3 regions of the Rhizobium rosettiformans genome follow, and region 1 is predicted to be linked to each of the others. Evidence: predicted binding sites of a transcription regulator. Region 1 holds the regulator's gene; each other region holds the start of a gene.

Region 1 (3,606 bases):
CGCCTTCGAGCGCGTCGAGAAGCGCCTGCGCCGTTACAAGCGCAAGCTGAAGGATCATCACGCGGGAGAAGCACAGAACCCGTCGATCGAGGTCGCCTACACGGTTATGGATTCCGTCGACGAGGATCACGAGGAACTTCCCGAGGACTATGCGCCGACGATCGTTGCCGAGAGCACCAAGAAACTTCGGACCATGTCCGTCGCTTCCGCAGTTATGGCTCTCGACATGACCGACGACCCGGTTCTTCTGTTCAGAAACCCGGGAAGTGAACAATTGAATATCGTTTATCGTCGCAATGACGGTAATATCGGGTGGATCGATTCCGCCAACATAAAAGGCTGACGGTCGATCTGGGCGGCTGCCGAAAGGTGGCCGCCCGAGCTTCGACCCGAGGCATGAAGGACATTGATATGGCATTGGCAGATTTGCTGCAGCAGGATGCTGTCGTACCGGCTCTCCGGGTGAACTCCAAGAAGCAGCTGCTTCAGGAACTTGCGGCCAAAGCCTCCAAGCTTACCGACATTCCGGAACGGGAAATCTTCGACGTGATCCTGCAGCGCGAGCGCCTGGGCTCGACGGGCGTGGGAAACGGCATCGCCATCCCGCATGGAAAGCTGAACAAGATCAGCAAGATCACGGGCGTCTTCGCAAGGCTGGAAACGCCGGTCGATTTCGAAGCGCTCGACGATCAGCCGGTCGATCTGGTCTTCCTGCTGCTCGCGCCCGAAGGTGCGGGTGCAGATCATCTCAAGGCCCTGTCACGTATTGCGCGCGTGTTGCGCGACCAGGACCTGGTGGCAAAGCTCAGGGCGACTGAATCGGCCTCCGCCATTTACACCTTCCTCAACGAGGAACAGGCGTCCAACGCCGCCTGAGCGACTGCCTTCAAGTCAAGACAGCAAAAAAGCGCCCGAATGGGGCGCTTTTTTTCATTCACGCGAGATCACGTCTGCTCACGCCTTGGCGGTATCCTCGGCTGCGGCTTCCGACTTCGGGCCGCCCTTGGCAACGCCGACCATGGCCGGACGCAACACACGCTCGCCGATGGCGTAACCGGCCTGAACGACCTGGACGACCGTGTTGTTGGGCACGTTCGGATTCGGCACCTCGAACATCGCCTGATGGAAGTTCGGATCGAACTTCTGACCTTCAGCCTCGATCTTGCGCACGCCATGGCGCTCGAGCGTTGCCAGCATGCCGCGCTCGGTCATTTCAACGCCCTCAATCAGAGCGGTGAGGGTCGCGTCAGCGGCAGCGCGGGCCTCTTCCGGCAACGTCTCGATCGCGCGGCGCAGGTTGTCGGATACGGACAGCATGTCGCGGGCAAAGCCGGTCACCGCATAGGACTTGGCATCCTTGATTTCGCGGTCGGTGCGGCGGCGCAGATTGTCCATTTCAGCCGCCAGACGCAGGAAGCGGTCGCGCAGATCGGCATTTTCTGCCTTCAATGCGTCGATCGGATCAATCTCCTGCGCGGACCCGGCCTCGCTTTCGTTCGCAACCTGCCCTTCTTCGCTGGTCGCGGTTGCTTCTGCCTCGGTAGCTGCCGCGTCAGGTCCGTTCTTGTTGGTTTCTTCGGTCATGACGTTCTCCGGATGATGTCTCGTTTTCGAAGCTCAAAGCTTTCGAATGCGTGCCCGATATCAGGGTTTGACGAGAAAAAATCAAGGGTTTGTGGGGAAATTGGCTTACCGCGCGCCGCGCGAGAGCCTCGCCATCAGCTGTGCGGTGTAATCGACCATCGGCACGATGCGCGAATAGTTGAGGCGGGTCGGACCGATCACGCCGACGGCGCCGACGATACGGTCTTCGCCATCACGATAGGGTGCTACGATCAACGAGGAACCGGAAAGCGAGAAAAGCTTGTTTTCCGATCCGATGAAGATCCGGACCCCCGGGCCGCTTTCGGCCAGATCAAGGATTTCGATCAAGCTTTCCTTCCGCTCTAGATCGTCGAAGAGCAGGCGCAGGCGATCGATGTCCTCGGAGCCGGCGAGACCTTCGAGCAGATTGGCGCGACCGCGGACGATCAGGCGGGCCGGCTGTTTTTCCGCCACTTCGCCCGACCACACGGCGATGCCACGTTCGACTAGATCCTGTGACAGGGTGTCGAGCTCTGTCGCCACCTGGGCCTTCAGGTTTTCGATCTGGCCACGCAGTTCGCGCAGAGTCTGGCCGGTCAGGTTGGCGTTCAGGAAATTGGCCGCTTCGGTCAACTGCGAGGCGGTGACACCTGCCGGCAGTTCGATGATGCGATTCTCGACCTGATTATGCTCTCCGACGAGGACAGCGAGTGCCTTGGTCGGTTCGAGCCGGATGAATTCGACATGCTTGAGCACCGGGTCGTTCTTCGCCGAGATGACGAGGCCGGCGCCGCGCGACAGGCCGGACAGCATGCGGCTTGCCTCGGTCAGCATGGCTTCCATCGGCTGATCGGCGCTGGAAGGCCTGATCTGACGTTCGATTTCGTCCCGCTCGCCTTCGGAAAGATCGCCGATCTGCATGAAGGCGTCGACGAAGAAGCGCAGGCCGGCCTGCGTGGGCAGGCGCCCGGCGCTGATATGCGGCGCATAGATGAGGCCGAGTTCTTCGAGATCGCTCATGACGTTGCGCACAGAGGCCGGCGACAGCGACATGGGCAGCAGGCGTGAAAGATTGCGCGAACCGAGCGGATCACCGCTGTCGAGATAGGTCTCGACGATACGGCGAAAGACCTCCCGGGAGCGATCGTCCAGGGATGCGGAAACGTCTGCGACGGTCGTCTTCGGTGATGCCATTATCGGAGCGAACATGATCTCAGAAGTTTCATGCTGGAAATATAATCACTGCTTCCAAGATGACCAAGGGGTATTTCACCACGCACGAGGCTCTCTGCGCTGCGGCATGGTTTTTCTTTGCAAATACGCTGCTCGATCCTTAGAAGGCAACTGACAACCCAGGAGATTGCAATGCGGCCATCCGGCAGAAAAACCGATCAAATGCGCAAGGTTTCGTTCGAGCGCAACTTTTCCAAGCATGCAGAAGGCTCCTGCCTGGTGAAGTTCGGCGACACGCATGTGCTGTGCACGGCGAGCCTGGAAGAAAAGACCCCGCCGTGGCTGCGCAATTCCGGCAAAGGCTGGGTGACGGCGGAATACGGCATGCTGCCGCGTGCCACCGGCGACCGCATGAAGCGCGAGGCCGCCTCGGGCAAGCAAAGCGGTCGTACGCAGGAAATCCAGCGCCTCATCGGGCGGTCGCTCCGGGCAATCGTCGATCTGGAGGCCCTCGGCGAACGCCAGATCTCGATCGACTGCGACGTTATCCAGGCGGATGGCGGCACGCGCACGGCGGCAATCACCGGCGCCTTCATAGCCCTGCATGACTGCCTGAAGTGGATGGAAGCCCGCAGCATGATCAAGGTCGAGAAGGTCCTCAAGGATCATATCGCGGCCGTTTCATGCGGCATCTTCGCAAGCCAGCCTGTGATCGACCTCGACTATCTGGAAGACTCGGCTGCCGAAACGGACGCCAACTTCGTGATGACCGGCTCCGGCGGCATCGTCGAGATCCAGGGCACGGCCGAAGGCAAGCCGTTCAGCCAGGACGAGTTCCTGACGCTGCTT
Region 2 (3,606 bases), on a different replicon from region 1:
GGGCACCCTTGATCCCGAATATTCCCGTCAGCTGACCGAGCAACTACGACAGGCAGGCGTCCCGGTTTGACCATGCCGTCGCTGGCAATTAATCTGAGCACGTGGGGGATGTTTGCAAGCAGACCCGGATGTTTGCGAGCACATTGGCAAAGAGCGTGAGCACGACGCCCGCTCCATTGTCAGATAATTCGAGCAGAAAATGCCGATGTTTGCGAGCAGAGGCGCTTATGTTGGCAAGCCGCTACAAATAACCATTATCCTTCAGGAACTGGTCGATTGCGGCCTTGACGATCACCGTCATTTTTAAGTCGTTTTCAGAGGCTGCGCGCTCCAAGCGTTTCTTGGTGTCGTAATCAAGAGGGCAATTGACGAAGTGCTTGCTCTCGCGCGCCTTGTTCTGCTTGAGCTCCTGCAGTCGTATTCTGGACGCCTCACGCTCCAACGACTTGTTCGTCGCTCTCTCCCGGCGAGTCTCCGGTGAGGGCAAAATCAAACTTGATCTTGGGGGCACCTGAACGGCTGGTACCTGAGCGGGAGCTTCTTCGACAGCGACCTGGTCCGGTTGATGGCTGGCGACCGCGTTTTCTGCTTCGTTGTCTATAGCCGGCTGCGACATTGGATTGGGTACATTCCCCCGGGACCGTCGCGGTGCAACGGGAAAATCAGATATGCTGGAAGTCCCTTTAGCCATCTTACGACCTCTTCTGCTCGTTCGGCAGGAAACGTTCAATTTCTTGCATCAAGGTCATGACCTCGCTCCGGGCCTTTTTGACTGAGTCGCTCAGCTCCAGCATTTGTAGCGTCCCATATCCAAGTCTGATGTCGCGGTATGGGTTTCGCTCATAAAGCTCAGTGTCCAAGAGGTATGAATCATATCCCTGTTCCTGCAAGTTTGCGATGAAGGGGCGTATCAGGCGGTAGGCTTCCAGTGAACGTCCCGGGAGAGTAATCCGGGTTCTGAAGTTGAGATGTGGAATGTTTCGCCCGGTACGATCGCAGGTGTCAGCCACGTCCATTGCTGCCTGGCCGGCAGCAAGAATCTCGTCTTGGTTTGGCTGGATCGGGGTCATAACGATGTCCGAGCCGGCGATGATCGTGTCTCGCAGCACGGTGTCTTGACCGGGCGAGTCGATCAGCACGACGTCAAACCCATGCGTTTCGTTCTCCAGAATATGCTGAAGTGATGCGTTGGTTACTGCCGTGCGAAGCTCAATGCCGTCTGGCCTGTTGTCTTTCGCCTCGGAACGGGACCACCACTCATTCAGGTTTTGTCGGCCATCGGCATCGACCAAGAGCACTTGCTTACCATGAAGCGCATATTCTCCAGCGACTAGGATTACGGCGGTTGTCTTGCCCGCTCCACCCTTGCCGCTTACCAGCGATATGCAGATTGCCATTGCACGATCCTCTCAAGACTAATGGTTCCCCCGCCCCCCTAGCGATCCGACGTGGGTTCAATCGGCACATCAGTATCGTCGTTAAGATCTTCACATCGAAGCAAACCTACCATGTGAACACACGCAGGTTAAGATCAAAACATGCGTGTGAACGCACGTCTCGGAACATCTCTAAAACCACACGAGTTAGTCGTGTGGTTTTTACAAGTGTTTGGGTCGAGTGGTGAACCCCGGAGCCGCGTGAGGCCTCACTTGGCGCTCGCACGGAAGGCGCAAGGGCGAACAGCGAAGCGTCCCTTTCGCCTGAGTACGAGGGACAGACAAAGGCCTTCAGAAGCGGTTTTGGCGGTGAACCCTGGTGAGCGTTCCAACGGAAAGAGTGCGAAGCGAAGTGGAGCCAGTCGAGAGGTGGAATTTGGTTCAAATTGGGGGATAGTGCTTTAAGTTTGGATTGGCAGGATACGTAAAAATGTTTTACATTTTGCATTGCGATCGTGGGACAAGCCCACGATGATGGTCGCAAGGCTCCGGGAAGGCTTAATTGATTGATGAGTGAAGACACGATCGAAGTTCCGACAGCCAAGCAACGCAAGGGGCGTCTCATCAACGTCCGCGTCAGCGATGCAGAGCATTCGGCTATCGAAGAAGCGGCCAAGTCGGCTGGTATGAGTGTCTCTGCTTTTTTCCGTTCGCTGCTCCTCGAAGGTGCTGGCGTTCGACCTATTCTGACTGCGGAAGACAGGTTGATCATGGCCGCATTGCTCGAAGACATGCGGATGATCGGCATCAATTTGAATCAGGTCGCCCGCTCCCTGAATGCAGGAAAGGGTGTCCATCCCTCAGAGCTGGACATCAACCTTGGCAACGTCCAGCGGATTCAGGCGGCCGTAATGAGTGAGCTGCGGACACTTTCGCGCCGTGCCGGGCATGAGCGCCGAGGCGAGGTGTAGGCCGTGGAGTTCTTTTTCGGCACTTTCACAAGCGAATGGGAGCAAAGGCGCGCGGCGCTATTGCACGAAATGACGCTCGGCGGCCGTGGGAGCGCTGTCGAGGAAGAGCTTGAGAAGAGACTGAAGAATCTGCAGCACCAGGTTGGGATGTCTAAAGGCGGGTCGGGATCTAGGGGAGGGGTGAGGACTTCGGCATTCAACGTGTCATCGCCTGCGAGGACGATGGCTGCCGGTTCGGGTGCTATGCGATCAATGGACGTTCGGCTTGCGAGCGTTGCCAAAGGGAGCCAGCCCGCCGTGGTCAAACTGGCTTCCTACGGTGGTGGCGCCCGCGTCGGCTCGATGCTCAACTATGTTTCCAGAGGGGGGGAGCTGAAGGTTGAGAACGAGAACGGCGAGACGTTGCGTGGCCGTGAGGAGCTGGCGCGTCTCCGTGGCGATTGGGATCACCTTTTCCAAAACAGGACCGAGAGCCGCGATATCGGCGCGTTTAGCGTCGAGGTGAGCGTTTCCGGCGGCTCGAACCCACATGAGAAGGTGCGGGACATTCTCAGCAGTGGCTTTGGTGATCGACGCTACGCTTACTTTGTCGAAACCCGAAACAATGGATCGCTGAAGGTCGAGGGCTATGTCGTGCTGCGCAGCGGGCAGGGCGAGCGGCTGACGGCTGACGCCGAGGCGGCCGCCATCGTTCAGGAGCGTTTCAACGCCAGCGCCGTTGCGAAAGAGGCCCCTGCGGCTTTCTCGTTCACAGGCTATGGCAACGGCGTGGAATATGGCGCTGCCAAGTTGCGAGACCTGATCGCGCAGCGGAACGACGTTCGAGACGATCAGGGACGTTCGGTTGCCGATGACAAGGCTGCGGGCGGCCTGGTGCAAAAGGAATGGCGGGATGAGCTGCACAGCCGCAAGAGCCGTGACGTGATGCACGTGATCATGTCGGCGCGTGCCGGCACGGATGCTGTCGCGTTCGAAGGAGCTGTTCGCGACTTCCTGGCTGAGCAGTTTGCGGGCCATCGGTACGTATTCGCTATGCACGATCCGGAGAACGATCCGAAAGAAGCAGGGGAGGGGGGCAAGCGGCCGCATGTTCATGCCCATGCCATCGTTACCATGCGTTCGGAAGCGGGCGACCGGATCGAGACGACTCCGGCCACCTTCCGGCAATGGCGTGAGGTCATGGCCGAGAAGGCGCGTGACCACGGCATTAATATGGAAATGACCGATCGGCGCGAGTTCGCTACGCCGCCAGCCTTCAC
Region 3 (3,606 bases), 600 kb from region 1:
GGCGCGGCCGAGCATGTCGAGGGTGACAGACTCGAGCTTGATGCCGAGGTCCTCCGAGATGACAGTGCCGCCCGAGAGGATGGCGATGTCTTCCAGCATGGCCTTGCGGCGATCGCCGAAGCCAGGAGCCTTGACGGCAGCGATCTTCAGGCCGCCACGCAGCTTGTTGACGACGAGCGTAGCAAGAGCTTCGCCTTCGACGTCTTCAGCGATGATGACGAGCGGCTTGCCGGTCTGAACGACGGCTTCGAGAACCGGCAGCATGGCCTGAAGGTTCGAGAGCTTCTTTTCGTGCAGCAGGATGTACGCGTCGTCGAGATCGGCGACCATCTTTTCCGGGTTGGTCACGAAGTAGGGCGACAGGTAGCCGCGGTCGAACTGCATGCCTTCGACGACTTCGAGTTCGGTTTCAGCGGTCTTGGCTTCTTCGACGGTGATAACACCTTCGTTGCCAACCTTCTGCATGGCTTCAGCGATATCGCGGCCAACCTGGGTGTCGCCGTTTGCCGAGATCGTGCCGACCTGAGCTACTTCTTCCGAAGTCGAGATCTTCTTTGCCTTGGCCTGCAGGTCCTTGACGACTTCTGCAACAGCGAGGTCGATACCGCGCTTCAGGTCCATCGGGTTCATGCCGGCAGCAACGGCCTTGTTGCCTTCGCGAACGATGGCCTGGGCAAGAACGGTAGCCGTGGTGGTGCCGTCGCCAGCGATGTCGTTGGTCTTCGAAGCAACTTCGCGGACCATCTGGGCGCCCATGTTTTCGAACTTGTCTTCGAGTTCGATTTCCTTGGCAACCGATACACCGTCCTTGGTGATGCGCGGAGCACCGAAGGACTTGTCGATGATGACGTTGCGACCCTTCGGGCCGAGCGTTACCTTCACGGCGTCTGCGAGGATGTCGACGCCATGCAGCATCTTTTCGCGCGCGGTGCGGCCAAACTTGATTTCTTTAGCAGCCATGTTCAAACTCCCGGGCGTCTAGCCCATTGTTGACTTGGTTAAATATGAAGAGGGGTGATCGCGCTGAAATCAGCCGATGACGCCCATGATGTCGGCTTCCTTCATGATCAGCAGGTCGACGCCATCGAGCTTGACCTCGGTGCCGGACCACTTGCCGAACAGGACGCGATCGCCGACCTTGACGTCGAGAGCAACCTGCTTGCCGCTTTCGTCGCGGGCGCCCGGGCCAACAGCGATGACTTCGCCTTCGGCCGGCTTTTCCTTGGCGGTGTCGGGAATGATGATGCCGCCCTTGGTCTTTTCTTCAGACTCAACGCGCTTGACTACAACGCGGTCATGAAGCGGACGGAAAGTTGTGCTTGCCATTGTCTAATCCCTCGATCAAATGACATTCGCGGACCGCAGAGCGGGTCCGCATCGATACTGTTAGCACTCGCCCTTGGTGAGTGCCAGCGAGGTTGAGATAAGAACAGCGCTCGGCCGAGTCAAGCGAGCGCGTGAAAAAAGGACTGGTGAATGCCGGCGAATTCCACCGACATCCACGCAAGTGAAGTTTCCCTGCAGCCCCAGGTTTCGCCTGCATTTCCCGAGTTGGTCTCGGCCTTCGCCCGCATCGGCCTCATGTCCTTTGGTGGTCCAGCGGCGCAGATTGCGCTGATGCACAAGATCTGCGTCGAGGAAAAGCGCTGGATCGACGAGGACCGTTATCTGCATGCCCTGAATTATTGCATGCTGCTTCCGGGGCCCGAAGCCCAGCAGCTTGCGACCTATATCGGCTGGCTGTTGCACGGCGTACGCGGCGGCATCGCCGCGGGTCTGCTCTTCGTCGCTCCGGGTCTGGCCGTCATTCTTGTTTTGTCTGGCCTCTATGCGGTCTATCAGGAGGCGAGCCTGGTCACGGGCCTGTTCTTCGGCCTTAAGGCGGCGGTTCTCGCGATTGTCGTGGAAGCTGTGGTCCGGATCGGCAAACGGGCCTTGAAGAGCGGTTTCCATCGCGGCCTCGCGGCGGCCGCCTTCATCGCGCTTTTTCTCTTTTCTCTGCCGTTTCCGCTAGTCGTCCTTGCGGCAGCCCTGGCGGGCCTCGTTCACGCCCGAGGCACCACCTCGGCCGCCGTCGAGATCACCGAAGAAGTGCGGGCAAGACCACCGCTTCTCGGCCAGATCGCAACGCTGCTGTTCTGGGTCGCCGTCTGGCTGGCACCCCTGCCACTTCTGTGGCTACTGCTGGCGGAAACGGCACTTCCCGAAATCCAGAGCTTCTTCTCGAAGATGGCGCTCGTCACCTTCGGCGGCGCCTATGCCGTGCTCGCCTATGTCGCGCAGGTCGCCGTCGATCACTATGCCTGGCTGAAACCCGGCGAAATGCTCGATGGTCTGGCGCTGGCCGAAACGACGCCGGGACCGCTGGTTCTCGTGCTCTCCTATGTCGGTTTCCTCGCCGGCTTCCGGGAAAGCGGCACGCTTGACCCGCTCGTCGGCGGTCTCCTCGGTGGCCTGATCGCGGCTTGGGCCACCTTCATCCCAAGTTTCATCTGGATCTTCGCCGGCGCTCCCTATATCGAGCGGCTGCGTGGTAACCGGCTCCTCAGCGCAGCCCTCTCCGCCATCACCGCCGCTGTGGTCGGCGTCATTCTGAACCTGGCCGTGTGGTTCGCGCTGCACGTGATCTTCACGGAGGTCGAGCCGGTCGTACTCGCCAGGCTCGGCCCGCTCACCCTCTCCCTGCCGCATCCCACCTGGTCATCGCTTGACTGGCAGGCACTGGTCATCGCCGTGCTCTCCGCAGTCATGATCTTCCGCTTCCACCTTGGCATCGGCAAGACGCTTCTGGTTGCCGGCGCGCTTGGTCTCGCGGCGCGTTTCCTGCTCTGAAGCGCTGCGAGCAGCCGGAGCAATTTCGATCTCCGGCGCTCTTGCCCCTTGCCTTGCCGCCCGTCCTTTGCCATGTCACCGGTCACACTTTGACCAGTCAGGACAGACGATGACCCGCAGCATTTCCACCCTCGGCGACGTGACCGGCTCCTATGATGTCATCCTCTGCGATGTCTGGGGCGTGCTGCACAATGGCATCGATGCCTTTCCGCTCGCCGGTGAAGCGCTGACGGCAGCCCGCGAAAAGGGCCTGACGGTGGTGCTGATCACCAATTCGCCGCGTCCGGCCATCGGCGTCATTCCGCAATTGCGCGCCATCGGCGTTCCCGACACGGCTTACGACCGCATCGTCACCTCGGGTGACGTCACCCGCACACTGATCGCTGCCGGCCCGAAGAAGGTGTTCCTGCTTGGCCCCGAGCGTGACATGCCGCTCTTCGACGGGCTCGACGTGACGGTTGTCTCGGCAGACGAAGCCGATTGCGTCGTTTGCACCGGTTTCTTCGACGACGAAGTCGAGACGCCCGAAGATTACCGCGACATGCTGACCGCCTTCGTCGCCCGCAAGGTGCCGTTCATCTGCGCCAACCCGGATCTCGTGGTCGAGCGTGGGCACCGCATCATCCCTTGCGCTGGCGCAGTCGCTGCTTTCTACACCGCACTCGGTGGCGAGACCCGCATTGCCGGCAAGCCGCACAGCCCGATTTATGAAGCGACGCTGGCGGCTGCCCGCGAAGCCCGCGGCGAGTTCGACAAGTCCCGCGTGCTTGCCAT

What was found. The regulator HrcA, encoded in region 1, represses chaperone genes, less so after heat shock. The targets are predictions, from matches to a motif close to GTTAGCACTCNCNNNNNGNGAGTGCTAAC.
Region 2: the regulator HrcA is predicted to act here: its motif matches at 1,756-1,784, upstream of D4A92_RS24470 (DUF6290 family protein).
Region 3: the regulator HrcA is predicted to act here: its motif matches at 1,386-1,414, upstream of groES (co-chaperone GroES).

Annotation. Positions count from the first base shown of each region.
Region 1 is NZ_CP032405.1:1,789,055-1,792,660, reverse strand. It holds gene hpf (ribosome hibernation-promoting factor, HPF/YfiA family) at 1-343, shown strand, start outside; gene ptsN (PTS IIA-like nitrogen regulatory protein PtsN) at 412-876, shown strand; gene grpE (nucleotide exchange factor GrpE) at 955-1,584, opposite strand; gene hrcA (heat-inducible transcriptional repressor HrcA) at 1,690-2,778, opposite strand; gene rph (ribonuclease PH) at 2,950-3,606, shown strand, end outside.
Region 2 is NZ_CP032407.1:125,465-129,070, reverse strand. It holds gene D4A92_RS24485 (ExeA family protein) at 1-70, shown strand, start outside; gene D4A92_RS25195 (hypothetical protein) at 242-616, opposite strand; gene D4A92_RS24475 (ParA family protein) at 693-1,397, opposite strand; gene D4A92_RS24470 (DUF6290 family protein) at 1,946-2,347, shown strand; gene D4A92_RS24465 (relaxase/mobilization nuclease domain-containing protein) at 2,351-3,606, shown strand, end outside.
Region 3 is NZ_CP032405.1:2,392,925-2,396,530, forward strand. It holds gene groL (chaperonin GroEL) at 1-960, opposite strand, end outside; gene groES (co-chaperone GroES) at 1,030-1,326, opposite strand; gene chrA (chromate efflux transporter) at 1,477-2,832, shown strand; gene D4A92_RS11495 (TIGR01459 family HAD-type hydrolase) at 2,942-3,606, shown strand, end outside.